Regions from separate parts of the Vagococcus hydrophili genome, predicted to be linked through region 1. Evidence: a T-box and tRNA genes for the amino acid it is inferred to sense, from the RefSeq annotation. Region 1 holds a T-box; the other holds one or more tRNA genes.
The links. A T-box is a leader RNA that pairs with one kind of tRNA and senses whether it is charged. The one in region 1 lies ahead of cysS (cysteine--tRNA ligase), so its partner is inferred to be a tRNA-Cys.

Region 1 (10,656 bases):
GCTCTGCCGCTCTTTTACTTGCGCCAAGATCAGGTAAAGAAACGAGAAAAAAACTCCAAGATGAGATTGATGATACCTTACAATTATTAAAAGAAATCAAAACAAGCTCAGATGATATCCAATCAGGGGCTGCTCATCTTCAAGAATTAACAGAAACAATGATTCCTGAGTTCATTGAGGGCACGCAAAAGAGTTTAGACCGCTTTGATTTTAAAACAAAATTCAGACTAGAAGACATGAAAAAGCAAATTGCAAAAATCGAGACAGAAATAACTGATTTTAGTAATAGTCTAAAAGAATAAAACATTATGAATTAAAATGTGCTATATTTATGAAGTTGTGTTTATTATATGAAATTTTTTTGAATTCCGTATTTTTTAAAAGAATTATATGCTATAGTAATAAACGTGATGCAATTATAGTTATTCAAATTAAAAAAATGAAGAATAGGATGTGCAAATATTTATGAAGAAACAATCATTTAAATTAGCAGTTGTTGCTCTTTTAGGAGTAATTACACTTGCTGGATGTTCAGGCGGAAAAAGCGTTGCTACAATGAAAGGTGGCAAAATTACTGAGGATGAGTTATATACTGAACTTAAAAAAGCCCCAGAATCAAGCCAATTATTAACAGGTATGATCGTTAACAAAATCACTGACGCTGCTTACGGTGATAAAGTAGATCAAAAAGAAGTGGATAAAGAATTTGAAAAAGTTCAAGATCAAAACGGTGGTAAAAAACCATTTGAAGATTTATTAAAACAAAATAACTTAGATGTTAAAACTTACAAAGAAAACATCAAGAGTAACTTAGCATTCAAAGAAATGTTAAAAGCTCACTTAAAAATTACAGATGCTGACTTAAAAGAAACTTGGGCTACTTACCACCCAAGCGTTGATGCTCAAATCATGGTCTTTGACAAAAAAGAAGACGCTGAAAAAGCATTAAAAGATGTGAATGATGGAAAAGATTTCACAACTGTAGCAAAAGAAGTTTCTAAAGACGAAGTTTCTAAAAAAGATGGCGGTAAAGTAACATTTGATTCTACAATGGCTACTAAACCTGAAGGAGTTTTACTTCCTGAGCAAGTGAAACAAGAAGCTTACAAATTAGAAGACGGTAAAGTTTCTGGTATCGTTGAATCACAAAACATGCAAACTGGTACTGACTCATTCTACATCGTTAAGATGGTTAAAAATGAGAAAAAAGGTAACGACTATAAGAAATATGAAAAAGAATTGAAAAAAATCACTGAAGAAACAAAAATGGCTGACCCTGCCTTCTCACAAGAAGTTCTTGGTAAAGAATTAGAAAAAGCTAACGTTAAGATCGAAGACGATCAATTCAAGAAAATCTTAGATCCATACTTACCTAAAAAAGAAGAAAAATCTGACAAAAAAGATGACAAGAAATCAGATAAAAAAGACGACAAAAAATCTGACAAAAAAGAAGAAACAACAGAATCAACTAAATAGTTAAAGAAAAACGGTTAGGGCTTTCGTCCTAACCGTTTATTTTTTGTTTAATTTTCTCTAACCATTTATCTGTTCCTAGATTAACTAGTTCATAGGTCAACTCAAAATCTCCTGTATAATAAGGATCTGGTACTGCTTGCTTTTTTTCATCTATACTTTCTGATAAAAACAAATGGATTTTTTCATTATTTTTAAGCGAAGGATTTAATTTCAATAGGTTGTCTATGTTACTTTCATCCATCCCAATAATATAATCATAGGTGTTAAACTCTTCATCCGTTATTTTAGTTGAGTAAATCCCCTCATAACTAATCTTTTCTCTATCAAGCACCTCTTTGGTTCCTTTGTACGGCGCATCCCCTAGATTCCAACTACCTGTTGCAGCTGATGAGATATGAATCTCATTCTCTAACCCCGCTTTTACGACTTTATCACGAAAAACAGCTTCAGCCATGGTTGATCTGCAAATATTACCTAAACAAACAAATAATACGTTTATCATCCAATTCCCCTTTCTAAAAACAAAAAAAGACTGACTCTTTAAATAAAGTAGCAATCTTTTTTATTTTATATGTGATGAATCATTACAACTAAGTAATGATTCTTCGATTGGTTATAATTATCCTATAATTTCTTCTTGCATGTTATCTGAAAATTGGACCTCTACAGCACGAGTTAAAATATCAGTATAGCTATATGATACTCTTTCAAATGCGTTCTCATCCTGATCTAAATCGACAATAAATACAGAAGGATATGTTTCTGATAATATACCACTACGTTCAGTTTGTCGTTTTCTACCTGTCTGTGCGACTAAAGTAATTCGACTACCTATTTTGTTCTCTAGCTCTTCTTTGATTGTTAAAATACTCGCTGCCATCCAACTCACCTCGATTACCATTGTAACATATTTTACAAAAAACTTCAAATTTTATCATAATACACATACTTTGGCAATAGATTCATCTAATTTTAATTATTAACTTACATTTTTAATCTTTATTTTTTGATTAAAGAAGAGAGAAATGTCCTTTATTATACGATTTGTTTTTTCAATTTTACTTTTACGCGGTTATAGCCAAATAAAATTTTTCTCTGTGAAATATCTGTGTTTTTTGATATTTCCTCAATATCCAGTCCTAATAAAGTATCGTAATAAATTTTTTTCTCAAAATTTGACAGCTGATCCGGTAAATCTTCTAGCTGCTCTCTAACAAATATGTACTTAATACTTGTATCTGCTCGAAAATCTTCCATACCCCGGCTAATACATTCTCCAAAGGTATTCATTTGTGAATCTAGAGAATCTGTGTAGCGGTAAATCTGTCTTTTTTGTGCCTCTTGGTGCCTTAGTAAGCTAATGACATGTCGGTTAAAATTCATTTTAAAGAATAAACCAAATGTGACATTCTTACTATCATCAAATTTCCGGAGTGACTGATAACAAACTAAGCGCCCTTCTTGAAGCCAGTCGTCTAAATCAAATTCTCTTAGATAATAATTATTGCGTTGTTTCAAAACAATTGGAACATATTGATTAAACAGCACTTCAAAAGAATCATTACAACCTAATTTTGCTCTCTTTAGTATAACTTCACTTTCATTCATTTTTACACGTCTCCTTCAAAAAGAAATGCTTCCCTCTTCTGTATAAAAATCGTACCATTAAATAACAAAATACGAAAGAGAACTAAGGTTCTCTTTCGTATTCATTAGTTATCTAATTCATCGTAAATTTGTTGAAGATGTTCAAGCTGTGAGCCAGACCAAGGACTATTGCGTCGATAACTCTGAAATTTATACTCTTCTGTATCTGCTTGAATTTTTTTCTCCGATGTCTTAATCGCCTTGTATAGCTCTCTTGCTGAGACTCTTAACGCACCTCTTGAGAAAATAATCCACTGCTCCGCCATATCACTTGTCGCCACCCGAACATGAGTCAGTGGGTTTATTTTTCCCCCTGCCTCACGCTCTATATAGGTATCTGCTGTTTCTTCTTCTTTTGTAAAAATAACTGTGACGCCGTATTCATCATACACTTGTTGAATACCTGGTACAAATTGGGCATCAAAGACCACAATCACTTCAATACCTTCGTACTTTGCGTAGTTTGATAGCATAAATAAAAGTTGATCTCTCGCATCGGCTAATTTTTCTTGTTTTTTTAATTTATCAAGAAAAGGCCAAGCTCCAATCATATTGTAACCATCTACAAACAGCACCTGACGTTTCACTTTACTGTCTCCATATCCTAATTTCTACGCTTTCTAAAAACTTCATACATTAAAAGTCCCGCAGCTACACCGGCATTAAGACTTTGAACATGACCTTCGATTGGAATCGTAATCATCTCATCCATCTCTTTTTTAAGAGCCGCTCCCATGCCTTTACCTTCGTTACCAATCACAAGGGCGATATCACCAGAAACGTTCCAATCTGTATAATCCGTTCCTTCCATATCAGTCCCAAAAATCCAAATATTATCTTCTTTTAGTTTTTTGATGGTTTGGCTTAGATTTGTTACACGAGCTACTGGAACATGCTCTACCGCGCCAGTTGACGTCTTAACAACAACTGGTGTAATTCCTACAGCACGGTGTTTAGGAATTATAATCCCGTCTACATTTACTGCGTCAGCCGTTCTCATAATTGAACCTAAGTTATGAGGGTCCACAATACTATCTAATATTAAAAAGAAACGACTTTCCTTATCTTTACTTTTTGACAATAACTCATCTAAAGATAAATACTCATAAGGCGTTATTTTCATCACAATGCCTTGATGATTTTCTTTATTTGTCATCTCATCTAATTTTGATTTAGGTGCCCAAATAACTGGAACTGAAAATTCTTGTGCTAAGCTTTTTAGCTCTTCGATTCGGTGACTCTTCAAATCTTCTTGGATAAACAATTTATTGCCTCGTCTTGCTTGCAAAGCTTCAATTGTCGCATGAATACCAAATACCACATCTTCTAATGATACTGGCTCCGCTATTTTTTCTTGTCTCTCACGTTTATTTTTCATTCTTTTCCCCTATCCTTTTAATAGACCATGTAATTAGCTCTTCTAGGCGTTCTTTTTGATCTGTTAGGTGTAAATACCCCATTAGTGCTTCAAAGCCTGTAGACGCTCTATACACAAAAACTGATGTATTTTTAGCGCTCGTATGACTCTTAGCATTTCGACCTCTTTTATAAATCAACGTTTCTTGCTCTGTTAAAATTTCCTCTTTAATCATTTCTTCAATCAAATAATGTTGGGCTTTAGCTGACACATAATGCGTTGCCATGCGGTGCATTTGATTAGGTTTGGTTTGACCGGATCTAATTAAAAAATCGCGAATATAAATTTCATAAATCGCATCCCCTACATAAGCTAACGTCAAACCACTTAAAAGAGAATAATCTTTCTTTTCACTCATTAAATTCTACTCCATCTCACACCTTGTGCGGTATCTTCTAAAATAATCCCTTGTTCTTTCAACGTGTCACGAATTTCATCACTGCGTTTAAAATCTTTATTAGCTCTAGCTTCATTTCGCTCTTCGATTAACGCTTCAATTTCACTATCTAAAACTTCTTTTTGACCTAACTCAATTCCAAAGACAGCCATTAATTCAACTAATAAACTTTGAGCTTGTTCTATCACGACTTTTGACACGCTATTTTTTTCAAAATAAGCATTCAACCATTTAACTAAGTTGTAGACAGCTGTAATTCCATTAGCTGTATTGAAATCGTCATCCATACCTTCTTCAAATTGACTCTTAATTAACGTTAACTCTTTTAAGTAGTCTTCATCATCTTCAGTTGAGTCTTTAGCTGATTCTAGTCGGAAAGAGCCATTGTTGTAGCTTCCTTTAATCTTAGAAAGATTTGTTTCTGCTTCTTTTAAGATAATGTCATTAAAAGGCATTGGGCGTCTGTAATGAGTTGTGGCTAAAGCAAAACGGACCACTTCTGGATCAACTTCTTCCATTAATTCGTGAGCTGTCACAAAATTTTTCAATGATTTACTCATTTTTTCCCCAGTTTCACCAACTGTTAAATACGCATTGTGCATCCAATAATTAGCAAATGTTTGGCCTGTTTTGGCTTCACTTTGGGCGATTTCATTTTCATGATGAGGAAACTCTAAATCTTGCCCCCCTGCATGAATGTCAATCGTTTCACCTAAGTGCTTAGATGCCATCACTGAACACTCGATGTGCCAGCCTGGGCGTCCCGCTCCCCATGGTGATGTCCAAGAAACTTCTCCTTCTTTTGCTGATTTCCATAAAGCAAAATCTAACGGATCTTCTTTTTTTGCTTGCTCGTCTCCCGTACGTTGACTAGCACCCACTTCTAATTCATCTATACTTTTATTACTTAGTTGACCATAATTTTTAAATTTACGGGCACGGTAGTAAACATCCCCTTGAGATTCATAAGCATACCCTTTTTCAATTAAGGCTGCAACAAATTCGATAATTTCATCAATATGATCAATGACACGCGGATGAACACATGCTGGTTTCACATTTAACTTAGTGGTATCTTCTGTAAAAGCATCAATGTATTTATCCGCAATATTTTTAGCTGTGACGCCCTCTTCTTTGGCACGGTTAATAATTTTATCATCAACATCTGTAAAATTAGAAACATAATTGACTTCATAGCCCTTGTATTCTAAATAACGACGGACTGTATCAAACGCCACTGTACTTCTGGCATTTCCTACATGAATATAGTTATAGACTGTTGGGCCACACAAGTACATACGAACTTTTCCTGGCTCAATGGTTTTAAATTCTTCTTTAGAACGAGTTAAGGTATTGTAAATTTTCATAATGATTAGCTCCTTCACTTTTTTTACAATAAAAAAACGCCCTTTAGTCTACTCAACTAAAAGACGTTTTCACGTGGTTCCACTTTTATTCGTAAAAAGAAAGACTCTTCCTTTTACCTTTTGATAAGTTAACGATTATCACTCGTTTTTAGCTACTATATTTCACTAAAACTACTCAAAGAGGCACTTCACTTAGCTTATTCTCTCACTTTCACCACCCATGAGCTCTCTAAATCAACAAGCTAAGCTACTCTTCTTTTCAACGTATTTATTTACTTGATTGTTTAATATGATCTAACACTTTTTCTTTTCCTAAAAGCATAATTGTTTCTGCTAATTCAGGACCATGCATTTGTCCACTGACAGCTACACGGATTGGCATAAATAAGTTTTTACCTTTTACACCTGTTTCTTTTTGAACAGCTTTAATACTTGCTTTGATATTTGCCGCATCAAATTCTTCTAATTCAGCAATTTGTTTAGCAAATGCTTCTAGTACTTGTGAGACTGTTTCGCCAGCTAAAACTTCTTTTGCTTCATCATTTAATGTTAATGTATCATTGAAGAAAAGTGTTGATAATTCAACAATTTCACCTGCATAACTCATTTGTGGTTGGTAAAGAGAAACTAATTCTTCTACCCATGCTAATTTTTCTGCTGATGGATTTTCTTCAACTAATTTAGCATCCACTAAATATGGTAAAGCTTTTTGAGCCATGTCAGCACGGTCTAATTTTTTCATGTATTGGTTACTAATCCACTCAAGTTTTTTGTTATCAAAGGCCGCTGGTGATTTACCTAAACGAGCTGAGTCAAACATCTTGATGAATTCTTCTTCAGAGAAGATTTCTTCTTCTCCAACTGGTGACCAACCTAATAAACTGATAAAGTTAAACATTGCTTCTGGTAAGTAACCTAAGTCACGGTATTGTTCGATAAATTGTAAAATCGTTTCATCACGTTTACTTAGTTTTTTACCTGTTTCGCTGTTAATAATTAATGTCATGTGACCAAATTCAGGTGCTTCCCATCCAAAGGCTTCATAAACCATTAATTGTTTTGGTGTGTTAGCAATGTGATCATCCCCACGTAAAACATGCGTAATTTTCATCATATAATCATCCACAGCAACAGCGAAGTTATAAGTTGGCATACCGTCACGTTTTAGAATAACGAAATCTCCACCTACGCTGTCTGATTCAAAGGTAATATGTCCTTTAACCATGTCATCAAAACTATATGAACGATTTTTAGGAACGCGGAAACGAATAACTGGTGTAATACCTTCTGCTTCTTTAGCTACTTGCTCTTCAACTGAAAGGCTGGCACATTTACCGTTGTAACGAGGAATTTCGCCACGTGCTTTTTGAGATTCACGTTCTGCTTCTAATTCTTCTTCTGTACAGTAACATTTATAAGCTAAATTACTTGCTAATAATTGATCGACTAATGGTAAGTAAATGTCTGATCTTTCTGATTGGCGGTATGGTCCGTATTTACCTGGTTTTTCAGGTGACTCATCCCAATCCATGTTCAACCATGCTAAGTTTTCTAATTGGCTTTTTTCTCCGTCTTCGATGTTACGTTTTTGGTCTGTATCCTCGATACGAATTACAAAATCACCATCGTGGTGTCTTGCATATAAATAGTTGAATAATGCTGTTCTGGCATTACCGATGTGTAGATGTCCTGTTGGGCTTGGTGCGTATCTTACACGTACTTTTTTTGTCATGAAAATTACCATCCTTCATATGTCTATTTCAGTTCTTAGCTGTTATGCTTAAATTTTACCCTCATTTGTCTAAATAGTAAAGGTACAATCCACTAGTTATTAGCTTTTGTTTCATTATTTATCGTTGTTTGTGAATGAGAAGGCTTTGCAAAGATCATTCGACCGGCAGCTGTTTGAAGAGCACTTGTCACAATGACGTTAATTCGTTGGTTCATAAAGTGTTTGCCGTCCTCAACAACAACCATGGTTCCATCATCTAGATAAGCCACACCTTGTTGTCTTTCCGTTCCGTCTTTCATCACTAAAACATCCATTGTCTCACCAGGGATGACCACTGGCTTAATCGCATTCGCTAGGGCATTAATATTAAAGACTGGCACATTTTGAAACTCACTAACTTTATTTAAGTTATAGTCGTTGGTTACCACGATACCATCTAATAATTTGGCTAGTTTAATTAACTTGCTATCCACTTCTTGGACATCATCAAAATCACCTTCATACATCTCTACAGAAATACCATCTTCTTTTTGAAGCGCATTTAAAATATCTAACCCACGACGACCACGAACACGTTTTAAACTATCGCCTGAGTCAGCAATATACTGTAATTCATACAAGACAAAGTTTGGAATAAGTAAGGTTCCTTCGATGAAACCAGTTTTTGCGACATCATAAATTCTGCCATCAATAATAACGCTGGTATCTAAAATTTTGTATTTGTTAAAATTATCTGTCACTTTACGCTCTAAAATATCCTCGGTACCTTTTTTAGGTTTTGGCGCAAATAACTTACGCCACTCATCTGTTTTAGTCGTTCCTACTCTAAACCCAAAATAACCAAGTGTTAACATGATTAAAGTTGGAAGTAAAATATGAAGAAAAGCAATTTTTAATGAGTACAAGGGAATTGAAACTAAGGCCCCTAATAATAACCCAATAATCACCCCTAAGCTTCCAAAGACTAAATCTTGTAAGCTTTGTTCACTAATAAATTTTTCAGCTTTTTTAAGGGCACGACCCACATAACGAAAGGTAAACGTAGAAATAATAATAAAAATAATTGCACCAATCAATCCATTCGTTACACCGTTGTTTAACCATTGATTAAAATCTAAATCAAATAATGCCCAGACAGAAGGGACAATGGTCATTCCTAGACTAAAGCCAATAACTGCCATAACTACATAAAATATCTTTTTTTGCATCTTTCTTTTCCTCCTTTCCTACTTGAACACTTGCCTTAACGTTTCTGAAACAGTGGATACACCAATAATTTCGATTCCTTTTGGTGCTTTCCAACCTTGCAAATTATTCTTAGGAACATATATTTTTTTAAAGCCAAGTTTTTTAGCTTCTGATACACGCTGATCAATTCGATTCACTCGTCTGACTTCACCTGTCAAACCAATCTCACCAATAAAGCATTCATAAGGTGAAGTTCCTTTATCTTTGTAACTTGAAGCAATACTAACCGCAATCGCTAAATCAATGGCCGGCTCATCTAATTTCACGCCACCTGCAGCTTTCAAATAAGCATCTTGATTTTGTAACATTAAGCCTGCTCTTTTTTCTAAGACTGCCATGATTAAGGAAACACGATGGCGATCTAAACCAGCTGCTGTTCGTTGGGCATTTCCAAAAACGGACGGTGTAATCAGCGCTTGAACTTCTGCTAAAATCGGGCGCGTCCCTTCCATAGAACAAACAATGGCAGAACCTGTCGCATCAGCTAGTCGCTCTTCTAAAAAAGCTTCGGAAGGGTTTCTAACTTCAACTAATCCTTCTTGTTTCATCTCAAAGATACCGATTTCATTCGTTGAGCCAAAACGATTTTTAACCGCTCTTAAAATTCTAAAGGTGTGATGTCTCTCTCCTTCAAAATAAAGAACTGTGTCTACCATGTGCTCCAACATTCTTGGACCAGCTAAAGAACCTTCTTTAGTCACATGCCCGACAATAAAAATCGTAATTTGATTGGTTTTCGCAATTTGCATCAACTCAGCCGTTGTTTCTCTAACTTGGCTCACACTACCTGCCGCACTGGTAATTTCTGGGTGAATCATGGTTTGAATCGAGTCAATCACCACATAATTCGGTTTCAGATGCTCAATTGTTTGTCTAATCAATCCCATATCCGTTTCCCCGTACACATAAAAGTGATTGTCTGTGGCACTTAAACGTTCCCCGCGCATTTTAATCTGTTGGGCACTTTCTTCACCTGACACATACAGAACATTATCATCTAATTTACTAAGTTGTTGAGAAACTTGTAGTAATAGTGTTGATTTACCAATTCCAGGATCACCACCGATTAAAACCATTGAACCAGGGACAACACCGCCACCTAAAACACGGTTTAATTCTTCTAATTCAGTCTTTACTCGTTGCTCTTTTTGAAAAACAACCTCATCCAATCGCTCAGGTTTAGTTGTTGTTCCAGATAAACTCACTCGACTATGACGCGTTGGTTTTTCTTGAATTATTTCCTCTACTAATGAGTTCCAATTGCCACAGTTAGGACAACGCCCTAAATATTTTGGCGAAACATAACCACATTCTTGGCAGACAAATTCATTTTTCTTTTTCTTCGCCACTACAATATCCCTCACTTTTGTTA
Region 2 (10,656 bases), 770 kb from region 1:
GAGCAGGGACGAAAGTCGGGCTTAGTGATCCGGTGGTTCCGCATGGAAGGGCCATCGCTCAACGGATAAAAGCTACCCTGGGGATAACAGGCTTATCTCCCCCAAGAGTTCACATCGACGGGAGGTTTGGCACCTCGATGTCGGCTCGTCGCATCCTGGGGCTGTAGTCGGTCCCAAGGGTTGGGCTGTTCGCCCATTAAAGCGGCACGCGAGCTGGGTTCAGAACGTCGTGAGACAGTTCGGTCCCTATCCGTCGCGGGCGTTGGAAATTTGAGAGGAGCTGTCCTTAGTACGAGAGGACCGGGATGGACACACCTCTGGTGTACCAGTTGTTCTGCCAAGGGCATTGCTGGGTAGCTATGTGTGGAAGGGATAAACGCTGAAAGCATCTAAGCGTGAAGCCCCCTCAAGATGAAATTTCCCATTTCTTTAAGAAAGTAAGATCCCTGAAAGATGATCAGGTAGATAGGCTAGGAGTGGAAGTGCAGTGATGTACGGAGCGGACTAGTACTAATCGATCGAGGACTTAACCAAAGAAAAACGGTGAAGTAAAAAAGATGTCTAACTAAAACATTCAGTTTTGAGTGAACAATCACTCTAATAATAAGTGTGGCGATGATGGCAAGAAGGATACACCTGTTCCCATGCCGAACACAGAAGTTAAGTTTCTTAGCGCCGAGGGTAGTGAGGGGTTTCCCCTTGTGAGAGTAGGACGTTGCCATGCTTATTATAAATTATCCGGCATAGCTCAGTTGGTAGTAGCGCATGACTGTTAATCATGATGTCGTAGGTTCGAGTCCTACTGCCGGAGTTGTTTCAAAAGGCCCGTTGGTCAAGCGGTTAAGACACCGCCCTTTCACGGCGGTATCACGGGTTCGATTCCCGTACGGGTCATGTAACATAATATATTCCATATATGGAGGTTTAGCTCAGCTGGGAGAGCACCTGCCTTACAAGCAGGGGGTCAGCGGTTCGATCCCGTTAACCTCCATTATCTAAACTGGTTCCGTGGTGTAGGGGTTAACATGCCTGCCTGTCACGCAGGAGATCGCGGGTTCAAATCCCGTCGGGACCGTTTAGGCGCAGTAGCTCAGTTGGTAGAGCAACGGATTGAAGCTCCGTGTGTCGGCAGTTCGATTCTGTCTTGCGCCATTATATGGAGGGGTAGCGAAGTGGCTAAACGCGGCGGACTGTAAATCCGCTCCTTCGGGTTCGGCAGTTCGAATCTGCCCCCCTCCATTATTAATATTATCAAACTATAGGGGTATAGTTTAGCGGTAGAACTACGGTCTCCAAAACCGTCAGCGTGGGTTCGATTCCTACTACCCCTGTTTTTACTATGGCGATTGTGGTGAAGTGGTTAACACATCGGATTGTGGTTCCGACATGCGTGGGTTCGATTCCCATCAGTCGCCTATTTAATAATATTGGGCTATAGCCAAGCGGTAAGGCAACGGACTTTGACTCCGTCATCGTTGGTTCGAATCCAGCTAGCCCAGTTTTTGGCGGTATAGCCAAGTGGTAAGGCAGAGGTCTGCAACACCTTTATCATCGGTTCAAATCCGGTTACCGCCTTTTATAGATATATCCTTATGCCGGCGTGGCGGAATTGGCAGACGCGCTGGACTCAAAATCCTGTGCCCGCAAGGGCGTGCCGGTTCGACCCCGGCCGCCGGTATTGCATTTATTGCATATAAGGATAGTCTAATAATTAAATAATCCGGCATAGCTCAGTTGGTAGTAGCGCATGACTGTTAATCATGATGTCGTAGGTTCGAGTCCTACTGCCGGAGTTTTACTTTAAATAAGTTTTTTGAACCTGGAGAGTTGTCCGAGTTGGCCGAAGGAGCATGATTGGAAATCATGTAGACGGTAATAACTGTCTCAAGGGTTCGAATCCCTTACTTTCCGTAATTTTATAATTCTTAGGCCCGTTGGTCAAGCGGTTAAGACACCGCCCTTTCACGGCGGTATCACGGGTTCGATTCCCGTACGGGTCATTACTAAACTATTAATTATAGTTTGGGCGCAGTAGCTCAGTTGGTAGAGCAACGGATTGAAGCTCCGTGTGTCGGCAGTTCGATTCTGTCTTGCGCCATTATATGGAGGGGTAGCGAAGTGGCTAAACGCGGCGGACTGTAAATCCGCTCCTTTGGGTTCGGCAGTTCGAATCTGCCCCCTCCATTTTTATCATGGCGATTGTGGTGAAGTGGTTAACACATCGGATTGTGGTTCCGACATGCGTGGGTTCGATTCCCATCAGTCGCCTATTTAATAATATTGGGCTATAGCCAAGCGGTAAGGCAACGGACTTTGACTCCGTCATCGTTGGTTCGAATCCAGCTAGCCCAGTTAAGACTTGATGATTCAAGTCTTTTTTTTTGTCCAAAAATGATCTAAGTCATTTTTGCTTATCTAGATAGTATTAAGTAATGTTAAGAAGCTTTTTATAAAAAAATTTAAGTGTTAGTATATATTTATCATTTGAAAAGGAGAAGAAAAGATGATTAAAAAAGGGGATTTTGGTGAGTCACTACAAAAGTTTGGACGAACGTTACTTCTTCCAATTGGGGTTTTAGCACCGGTCGGGATGATTTTAGGAATCAGTGGAGCATTTGTTCAACCTTATATGATTGAAAAGTTTGCATTTTTAGGAAATGAAAATGTTAATGCTATTCTTATTAGTATTAGAACGATTGCAAGCGTTATCTTTGATAATATTCCACTACTATTCGCTATGGGTGTGGCTTATGGAATGAGTAAAAAGGATAAAGGAATTTCTGTTTTTGCTGCTGTGACTGGTTATTTAACTTTAATCATTACTATGAATGTTTGGTTGACTTTAACTGGTAAGATGGCTGATCCAGAAATTATGACACAAGTTGGACAAATAAATGTTTTGGGTATTCAAACAATGAATATCAGTGCAGCAGGGGGGATTGTTACAGGGTTAGTTGCTGCTTGGGCAACAGATAAGTTCTATAATTTAGAACTTCCAACTGCATTTGCATTCTTTTCAGGTAAGAAGTCAGTACCAATTATTACAATTGGCGTCATGATTTTAATTGGGGCGTTATTACCATTTGTTTGGGAAGTTTTTGTGCTAGTTTTAACGAAATTTTCAGTGGTTATTTTAAGCACAGTTGGTCCATTCTTTACGGCAGCTGGTGAACGATTATTTATTCCTTTTGGTTTACACCATGTATGGAACGCGCTCTTTAGATTTACTGAAGCAGGCGGGTCTTATGTAATTGATGGGGAAACCTTTGTTGGAGTTGTCCCAGCGATGAATGAAGTGTTATTCAATCAAGGGCCAAATAGTGAGTATTGGTCAATGATGCCTGATTTAACAAGATTCATGGCACAACAACAAATGCTTGTGACACTGTTTCTTTTCCCTGCGATTGCTTTAGCCATGTATAAAGCGTGTCGTGTAGAAAATAGAATAGAAGTTAAGTCGATGCTGATTACGTTGGTTTTAACAGCGATGTTAGGAAACGTTACTGAGCCGTTAGAATTTACTTTTGTGTTCATTGCCCCTCTCTTGTATTTAGCTTATGCAGTTATTGTTGGGATTGGAGCTGTGCTACTTTCTTTAGCAGGAGTGGCAGTTGGATACATTAGGGGAACGGTTTTTGACTTTGCGATTTTCGGATTATTATATGAAAAGACTAACTGGATATTCTTAGTAATTATTGGACTTGGTTTAGCAGTTGTTACTTATTTTATTTTTTACTGGGCAATTATTAAATTTGATATTAAAACACCTGGTCGTGAAGAATCACAAAATATGGATAATACATTAATTAAAGAAAAACGTTACACAGAAGTTGCTGAGATCGTGGTTGAAGCGCTAGGTGGTAAGGAAAATATTGAAAACGTTGAAAACTGTATTACCCGTCTAAGAATTGATTTGAAGGATATTAATGTTGTCAATAAAGAGTTGCTTGAAAAATCAGGTTGTACTGGTTTCTTCTTCCCGGCAGCAAAACATATTCATGTTGTTTATGGCCCTCAAGTTGAATTCGTTAGAAATGCTGTAGATGAAGCATTAGCATAGTAAAAAATGAGGAGGAAAAAAAGTGAGAGCACTATATGATTCAAAAAGTAAAACAATGGATGATCGAGGGATAAAAGAGTTATTCTCGAATGAAGCAAAATATAAAACGTGGCTAATGTTTGAAGCTGCCTTAGCAGAAGCACAAGCGGAGTGTGGTTTTATTCCTAAACAAGCCGCTCTTGATATTAAAGAAGCCGCTAAAATTGAAAATATTGATTTTGAGGAAATGAATAGAATCTATTTAAAAATTGGACATGGGTTTGTGCCTTTTCTAAAAGTTTTAGTTAAAGCTTGTCCAAAAGAGAGCGGGAAATATATTCATTACGGGATTACCACTCAAAATATTCAGCAAAGTTCTCAATTATATATGGTGAAAACCGTTCATGATAAATACATGAAACTTCTGGGTGAGATTTTAGAGAACTTAAGTAAACTAGCTGAGGATAATAAAGATACTGTCATGACAGGTCGGACTCATGGTCGTCATGCCACTCCGATTACATATGGCTATAAAGTTTCTGTTTGGATAAGTGACTTCATTGAATGTGTGGAGAGAATGAGAGAGGCAGAAAAACGTGTCTTTAAAATTATGATGGGTGGAGCGGTAGGAACATTTAGCTCCATGCCAGAAGTTGGGATTGATGTTCAAAAGCGCGTAGCTGAGTTAACAGGTATGTATCCAATGGAAGTTCCTTCAAGAAATATTAGTACTCATAAATTAGAGTACATGATGAATTTATCATTAATGGCAAATATTTGTCATAAAATTGGAGAAGAAGTTTATAGTACTACTTTAGAAGAAATTGCTGAAGTGTCGGAAGGATTTAGCAAAGGGACAGTTGGAAGTAGTACCATGCCTCATAAAATTAACCCTAAACTAGCTAAAGGCATTGTAGCCAATTCTCAAAAATTGTATTCATTACCTGGTGTTGGTATGTACTCAGCCGTTAGACCATATGAAGGTGACAGTAGTTCATACATGTTATTTGATGGCATTTTAGAAGAAGCCCTAGAACTCACAACTGAAGTTTTGCTTAGAACAGAGGAATTAACTAGAACAATGGTCCCTCATCCTGAGCGAATGCTTCACAATGTGTTGAGAAATAAAGGCTTAGATAATACAGAATACGTTATGATGAAAATGGCTGATAAACTTGGGAAAGATGAAGCTCATTCACTTCTATATGACATTGCGATTAAAACAGCAGCTGATGGTGAAGACTTCTACACAAATCTCATGAAAAATAGCTTAATTTCTTCAGAATTTACAGCAGAAGAAGTGAAAGCACTAATCGATCCTAGAAACTATGTGGGACTTTCCAGTGAACTAGCGTCCAAAGAAGCAATACGAGCTCATGAAACAGCTAAATTTATTCAAGAGAATTATAAGTAATGGCAAAGTTGGTCATAAACGCAGATGATTTTGGTTATTCTAAGGCAATTAACCACGGTATTATTGATTCTTTTCAGAATGGTGTTTTAACTTCAACGACTCTAATGGCAAACATGCCAGGATTTGACCATGCCGTAGAATTAAGCCGTAGTAATCCCAATTTAGGAGTGGGAGTTCATTTGTCAATGACATGTGGCAAACCAATACTTACTAATGTTACTGATTTAGTGGAAGAAACTGGGAAGTTTAAATGTTTAGATAAAATCAAGGCGGAATTATTTGAAACTAATTTAGAGCAGCTTTATGATGAATGGGATGCACAAATCAAACACATTCAACAGGCAGGGATCAACATTAGTCATCTTGATTCCCATCATTATACTCACTCGATGGGAGATCATTATAGGGTAGTAGAGGCTTTATCCCTTAAATATCATTTACCAATTAGAAATAGTCATGATGTGAGAACTAAATTTATTAATCCTAATTTAAGTCCTGCCGAGGAGTTATGGCCCCTATTTAACTATCCAGAAATGAAAAGAATGGATAAAAGGTTTTTAGAAGTAAAACAACAACTTTTTAAGATAATCGTGAAAGATTGCCAAAAATACTCTGAGAAAAATAAAGTAGAAGCTGTTTGTCATCCTGGGTTTTTGGATGAGGAAGTTTGGTTTGGCTCAAGTTTTAATTTAGCTAGAATGAGAGAAGTTTCAATTTTATGTGACTTAGATCTTAGTAAATTATTTTCCGAGTATGAATTTGAACTATGTAATTACCATGATTTTTAATCAAATTTAATTTAAGAACATAAAGGCTAATATTTTTAGATAAAACTAACAAAAAGTTAGTGAATATTTAGAGATATCAGTCTTTTTTGCCGTTCTTTGTATCAGACATAAGTAGGAGTTTATGATATAATTCCAAATAGTAGGGGGTAGGGAGTGGAATGGACTTTCTTAAGAATTACGATGAGTTAACTGTTAGTGAGAAAAAGGTACTTCGCTATGTTATAGACAATACTAAAGCCGTTCCTTATATGAATATCAATCAACTTGCAGATGTCAATTTCGTGTCGAAGACCGTGATTATTAATTTATGTCAAAAGTTGGGCTTTAGTGGTTTTAAAGAGTTGAAATTTACCATTAATAATTCAATAAGAGAAGAGCTGGTATCAGAAGAACTAAATGAAGATAAAGTAATCAAGAAACTCGAAAAAAGCATTGAAAAGACGTTATCCTTAGTTATAGATGAGACGATTGATGGCTCGGTTGATTCAATCCTACAAGCAAAAAATATTTTTATCATGGCAAGGGGAACCAGTAAACCTGTTGGGTATTATTTAGAGCATTTATTATTTTCCATGGGTCTTCACTGCTTTTTTATTGATGATTATAATTTATCAGAGTCTTTTACACGACTGGTCACAGAGGATGATGTAGTGATTTTGTTTTCACTATCTGGTCAAACGAAAAAAATTCTTGAAACAGCAAGGGTTCTTAATGTAAAAGGAGCGAAAATGATTAGTATTACATCATTTCAATCGAATAAATTAAGTGATTATTCAGATTATAGTTTATACTGTCATACCGATAACTTTGATACGAAAAAGGATGATTCTATTTCTCGAATTGGTTTCTTTCTTCTAGTTGATTTATTGATTGAAAGTATTAAACAGAAATTATCAAATAATCACATCATTTAGAACTTTCAAAACTTAAGATAATAGTGTAGAATTATATCTTGTGTTTTGATTTCTCGTTGTTTATAATAATTTTGTATTAATATTACTGTGATGTTACAAATGTTTCTATTATGACGATTTCTAGGTCTTAGGTCGTAGAAAAAATTACAACATATGCTTGATACCAAAAATAATATTCTACGATATAATTTGTTTATGATAAAGACGAGAGGATGAAGTTGAAATGGAAATGAAAAAAGTAATTAAAAATGAAGAATCAAGATATTGGTTATCTTTTGTGGGAAAAACAGTGCTTTATGCAACTATATTGTTAGGTTTAATCTATTTATATCACTATAGTTCAGTAGGCGGAGGTTCCTTTATTTACAACCAATTCTAGAAGGAGTATTTGATCGATGAAAAATATAATCTTAGAAACAGTCAAAAAATGGTCTGATGAAAAAGCGGACACTATTTTTTTCGACGAAGGGACACTAAGCCCTACGTATGCAGATTTAGAAAAAAAATCTGATTCACTTGCGTTTTACTTAGAAAACAATCATCAAAACAAAGATAATATTTTAGTTTATGGTGGACAAAATAGCCAAATGGTTACCAGCTTCTTAGCTTGTACCAAATCGGGTCATGGTTACATTCCAGTAGATGCTCACACGCCAGTCGATCGTGTTGAAATGATTTTAGAAGAATCACAAGCAACATGTGTCATTTCTTTAAGCGAATGGCCGTTGAATGTCTCTGATAAAGTGATTACCTTAGAAAAATATGAAGCATTGACGACTGCAGGAGATAAAGCTTCCTTAAAGCATATGGTTGTAGGTGAAGATGTCTACTATACAATCTTTACTTCTGGTACCACTGGGAAACCTAAAGGCGTCCAAATTACTTATGATAATTTAGAAAGTTTTTGTGAGTGGATGTTGTCAGATTTTAGTTTAAAGACAGAGCAACGCTTTTTATGCCAGGCACCATTTTCTTTCGACTTATCAGTAATGGATTTATATCCTTCATTACTAACTGCAGGAACGTTAGTACCGATGGAAAAAAATATGGTAGAGAGTTTCCCATTACTGTTTAGCAGTATTCCTAAAATGAACTTAAACGTGTGGGTATCAACGCCTTCGCTTGTTGAAATTTGTTTACTAAATCCAGATTTCACTGGAGAAAAATTACCTAGTTTGGAAAATTTCCAATTTTGTGGTGAAGAGTTACCACATGGTGTGGCTCAAAAATTATTGGAACGTTTTCCAGAAGCGATAATTTTTAATACGTATGGTCCAACAGAAGCAACTGTTGCGATTACAAGTGTTCAAATTACACAAGACATTTTAGATAGTAACGAAAGATTACCTTTAGGAAGAGCTAAGTCAGATACACGATTAATTATTTTAAATGATGAAGGTCAGGCTCAACCAGAAGGCGAAATTGGTGAAATCATCATCGAAGGACCTGGAGTTTCAACGGGTTACTTCAATAATATTGAAAAAACAGAAGAAGCTTTCTTTTCTTACGAAGGTAAGCCTGCTTATAAAACGGGCGATGCTGGTTTACTTCAAGATGGTCTGCTCTATTATAAAGGTCGCTTAGATTTCCAAATTAAATGGCATGGCTACCGAATTGAATTAGGGGATATTGATCATCACTTAATGGAAAATTCGCGTTTAAGAAATGCGTGTGTGGTTCCAAAATACAATAAAAACCACAAAGTTCAACAATTGATTGCGTATGTTGTATTAGAGACTGAAAGTGAACTCGAAGAAAAAGAGTTAACGAAAGTTTTGAAAGCTGAACTAGAATCTAGTGTTATGGACTATATGATTCCACAACGTTTCATTTATGTGGATCAATTACCATTAACACCAAATGGTAAGGTTGATCGTAAGTGGTTGATTAATGAGGTAAACAAATGATAGATAAATTAGCACAGTTTATTACTTATTTAACACCTTATGAAAAACCATTTTATTTTGTACTAATTGCCGTTTTATTTATTCCCTCAATTATTTATTCATTGAGAGGTAAGAGGCTGCATTGGTACCAAACGCTTTTAACAGTATTCTTTTTATGGATTAGTTTTGCAGGACCTAACATAAAGCAAGGTTATGCCCTAATTGGTTATGTTGTTTGGCAATGTCTTTTAACTGGTGTTTACTTTAGATATCGTCAGAAAGCTAACAGTACTTTCTGGTTTTATATTGCGGTATTTTTAAGTATTATACCGATGATTATTTTAAAAGTAGGACCGCTGACAGATAGTAAATCATTCTTACTCTTTTACTTTTTAGGTTATTCTTACTTAACGTTTAAATCTGTTCAAGTGATTATGGAAATTAGAGATGGCATTATTAAAGATTACAAACTTAAGCACTATATTCAATTCTTACTCTTCTTTCCAACAATTTCTTCAGGACCGATTGACCGTTACCGAAGATTTTTAAAAGATTTAAATAATCCACCATCAAAAGAAAAATATACTGAGCTACTAGGTAAAGGAATTCATTTTATCTTCTTAGGCTTTTTATATAAATTTTTAATTGGTTATGCTTTAGGTAGTCATTTATTACCTTTAGTTCAATCTTTTGCTTTGACAAGAGAAGGCGTATTCCTTGGAACATTAGGTTATATGTATGTCTATAGTTTGTATTTATTCTTTGATTTTGCAGGTTACAGTTTGTTTGCGGTAGGGGTAAGTTACCTACTTGGTTACGAAACACCTATCAACTTTAACAAACCGTTTTTAAGCCCAAATATTAAAGAATTTTGGAACAGATGGCACATGTCTCTCTCTTTTTGGTTTAGAGATTATGTTTACATGAGATTAATGTTTACCTTGATGAAGAAAAAAGTATTTAAGAGTAGAATAGTAGCATCAAATGTTGGCTACTTTGCTTTATTCTTAATCATGGGTGTTTGGCATGGTTTAACATGGTATTATATTGTTTATGGTTTGTATCATGCTCTTTTAATTTGTACTTGTGATGCGTGGTTAAGATTTAAGAAAAAACATAAAGAGCAATTACCAAGTAACAAATGGACCAATGCTTTTGCAATATTTTTAACGTTTAACGCAGTTTGTTTCAGTTTCTTGATTTTCTCAGGATTCTTAGATACACTAGCTAAGCAATTATTTAATATATAATAATAGGAGATGACAGGAATGGATATTAAAGAAACAGTATTAGCAATTTTAGAAGATTTAACAGGTCAAGACGTAAGTGGGACTTTAGATTTAGATTTATATGATGAAGGGTTATTAGATTCAATGGCAACTGTTCAAATGCTTGTTGAAGTAGATGGTCAATTAGGTATTACAGTACCAGTTTCAGAATATGAAAGAAGCGAATGGGGAACACCACAACAAATCATTAACCAAATTACAGCTTTACAAGGATGATCTCTAAGAAAAAATTATTTACTGCGATTGGGCCACTTTTTGTCGCTTTAATTATTGTTGGTGCGGTGATCTTTTCCCCAATCAATTGGTTTTCTAAACCATCGCAAAAA

Region 2: it encodes a tRNA-Cys, which carries the amino acid that the T-box ahead of cysS (cysteine--tRNA ligase) is inferred to sense. The anticodon was not compared.

What each region holds. Positions count from the first base shown of each region.
Region 1 is NZ_CP049887.1:1,525,114-1,535,769, reverse strand. Features, by position in the region: gene G7082_RS07730 (YtxH domain-containing protein) at 1-302, shown strand, start outside; gene G7082_RS07725 (peptidylprolyl isomerase) at 466-1,476, shown strand; gene G7082_RS07720 (low molecular weight protein-tyrosine-phosphatase) at 1,505-1,978, opposite strand; gene G7082_RS07715 (Veg family protein) at 2,096-2,356, opposite strand; gene G7082_RS07710 (sigma-70 family RNA polymerase sigma factor) at 2,512-3,084, opposite strand; gene G7082_RS07705 (NYN domain-containing protein) at 3,189-3,710, opposite strand; gene rlmB (23S rRNA (guanosine(2251)-2'-O)-methyltransferase RlmB) at 3,728-4,501, opposite strand; gene G7082_RS07695 (Mini-ribonuclease 3) at 4,491-4,898, opposite strand; gene cysS (cysteine--tRNA ligase) at 4,898-6,307, opposite strand; T-box leader at 6,361-6,576, opposite strand; gene gltX (glutamate--tRNA ligase) at 6,573-8,036, opposite strand; gene G7082_RS07680 (PIN/TRAM domain-containing protein) at 8,129-9,244, opposite strand; gene radA (DNA repair protein RadA) at 9,263-10,633, opposite strand.
Region 2 is NZ_CP049887.1:2,292,042-2,302,697, forward strand. Features, by position in the region: rRNA gene G7082_RS11160 (23S ribosomal RNA) at 1-534, shown strand, start outside; rRNA gene rrf (5S ribosomal RNA) at 609-724, shown strand; tRNA gene G7082_RS11170 (tRNA-Asn) at 738-811, shown strand; tRNA gene G7082_RS11175 (tRNA-Glu) at 823-894, shown strand; tRNA gene G7082_RS11180 (tRNA-Val) at 919-991, shown strand; tRNA gene G7082_RS11185 (tRNA-Asp) at 1,003-1,075, shown strand; tRNA gene G7082_RS11190 (tRNA-Phe) at 1,080-1,152, shown strand; tRNA gene G7082_RS11195 (tRNA-Tyr) at 1,159-1,239, shown strand; tRNA gene G7082_RS11200 (tRNA-Trp) at 1,261-1,331, shown strand; tRNA gene G7082_RS11205 (tRNA-His) at 1,343-1,415, shown strand; tRNA gene G7082_RS11210 (tRNA-Gln) at 1,429-1,499, shown strand; tRNA gene G7082_RS11215 (tRNA-Cys) at 1,505-1,575, shown strand; tRNA gene G7082_RS11220 (tRNA-Leu) at 1,595-1,678, shown strand; tRNA gene G7082_RS11225 (tRNA-Asn) at 1,720-1,793, shown strand; tRNA gene G7082_RS11230 (tRNA-Ser) at 1,822-1,911, shown strand; tRNA gene G7082_RS11235 (tRNA-Glu) at 1,929-2,000, shown strand; tRNA gene G7082_RS11240 (tRNA-Phe) at 2,026-2,098, shown strand; tRNA gene G7082_RS11245 (tRNA-Tyr) at 2,105-2,184, shown strand; tRNA gene G7082_RS11250 (tRNA-His) at 2,196-2,268, shown strand; tRNA gene G7082_RS11255 (tRNA-Gln) at 2,282-2,352, shown strand; gene G7082_RS11260 (PTS transporter subunit EIIC) at 2,504-4,060, shown strand; gene G7082_RS11265 (class-II fumarase/aspartase family protein) at 4,083-5,453, shown strand; gene G7082_RS11270 (carbohydrate deacetylase) at 5,453-6,241, shown strand; gene G7082_RS11275 (MurR/RpiR family transcriptional regulator) at 6,400-7,155, shown strand; gene G7082_RS11280 (teichoic acid D-Ala incorporation-associated protein DltX) at 7,385-7,534, shown strand; gene dltA (D-alanine--poly(phosphoribitol) ligase subunit DltA) at 7,551-9,062, shown strand; gene dltB (D-alanyl-lipoteichoic acid biosynthesis protein DltB) at 9,059-10,291, shown strand; gene dltC (D-alanine--poly(phosphoribitol) ligase subunit DltC) at 10,310-10,546, shown strand; gene dltD (D-alanyl-lipoteichoic acid biosynthesis protein DltD) at 10,543-10,656, shown strand, end outside.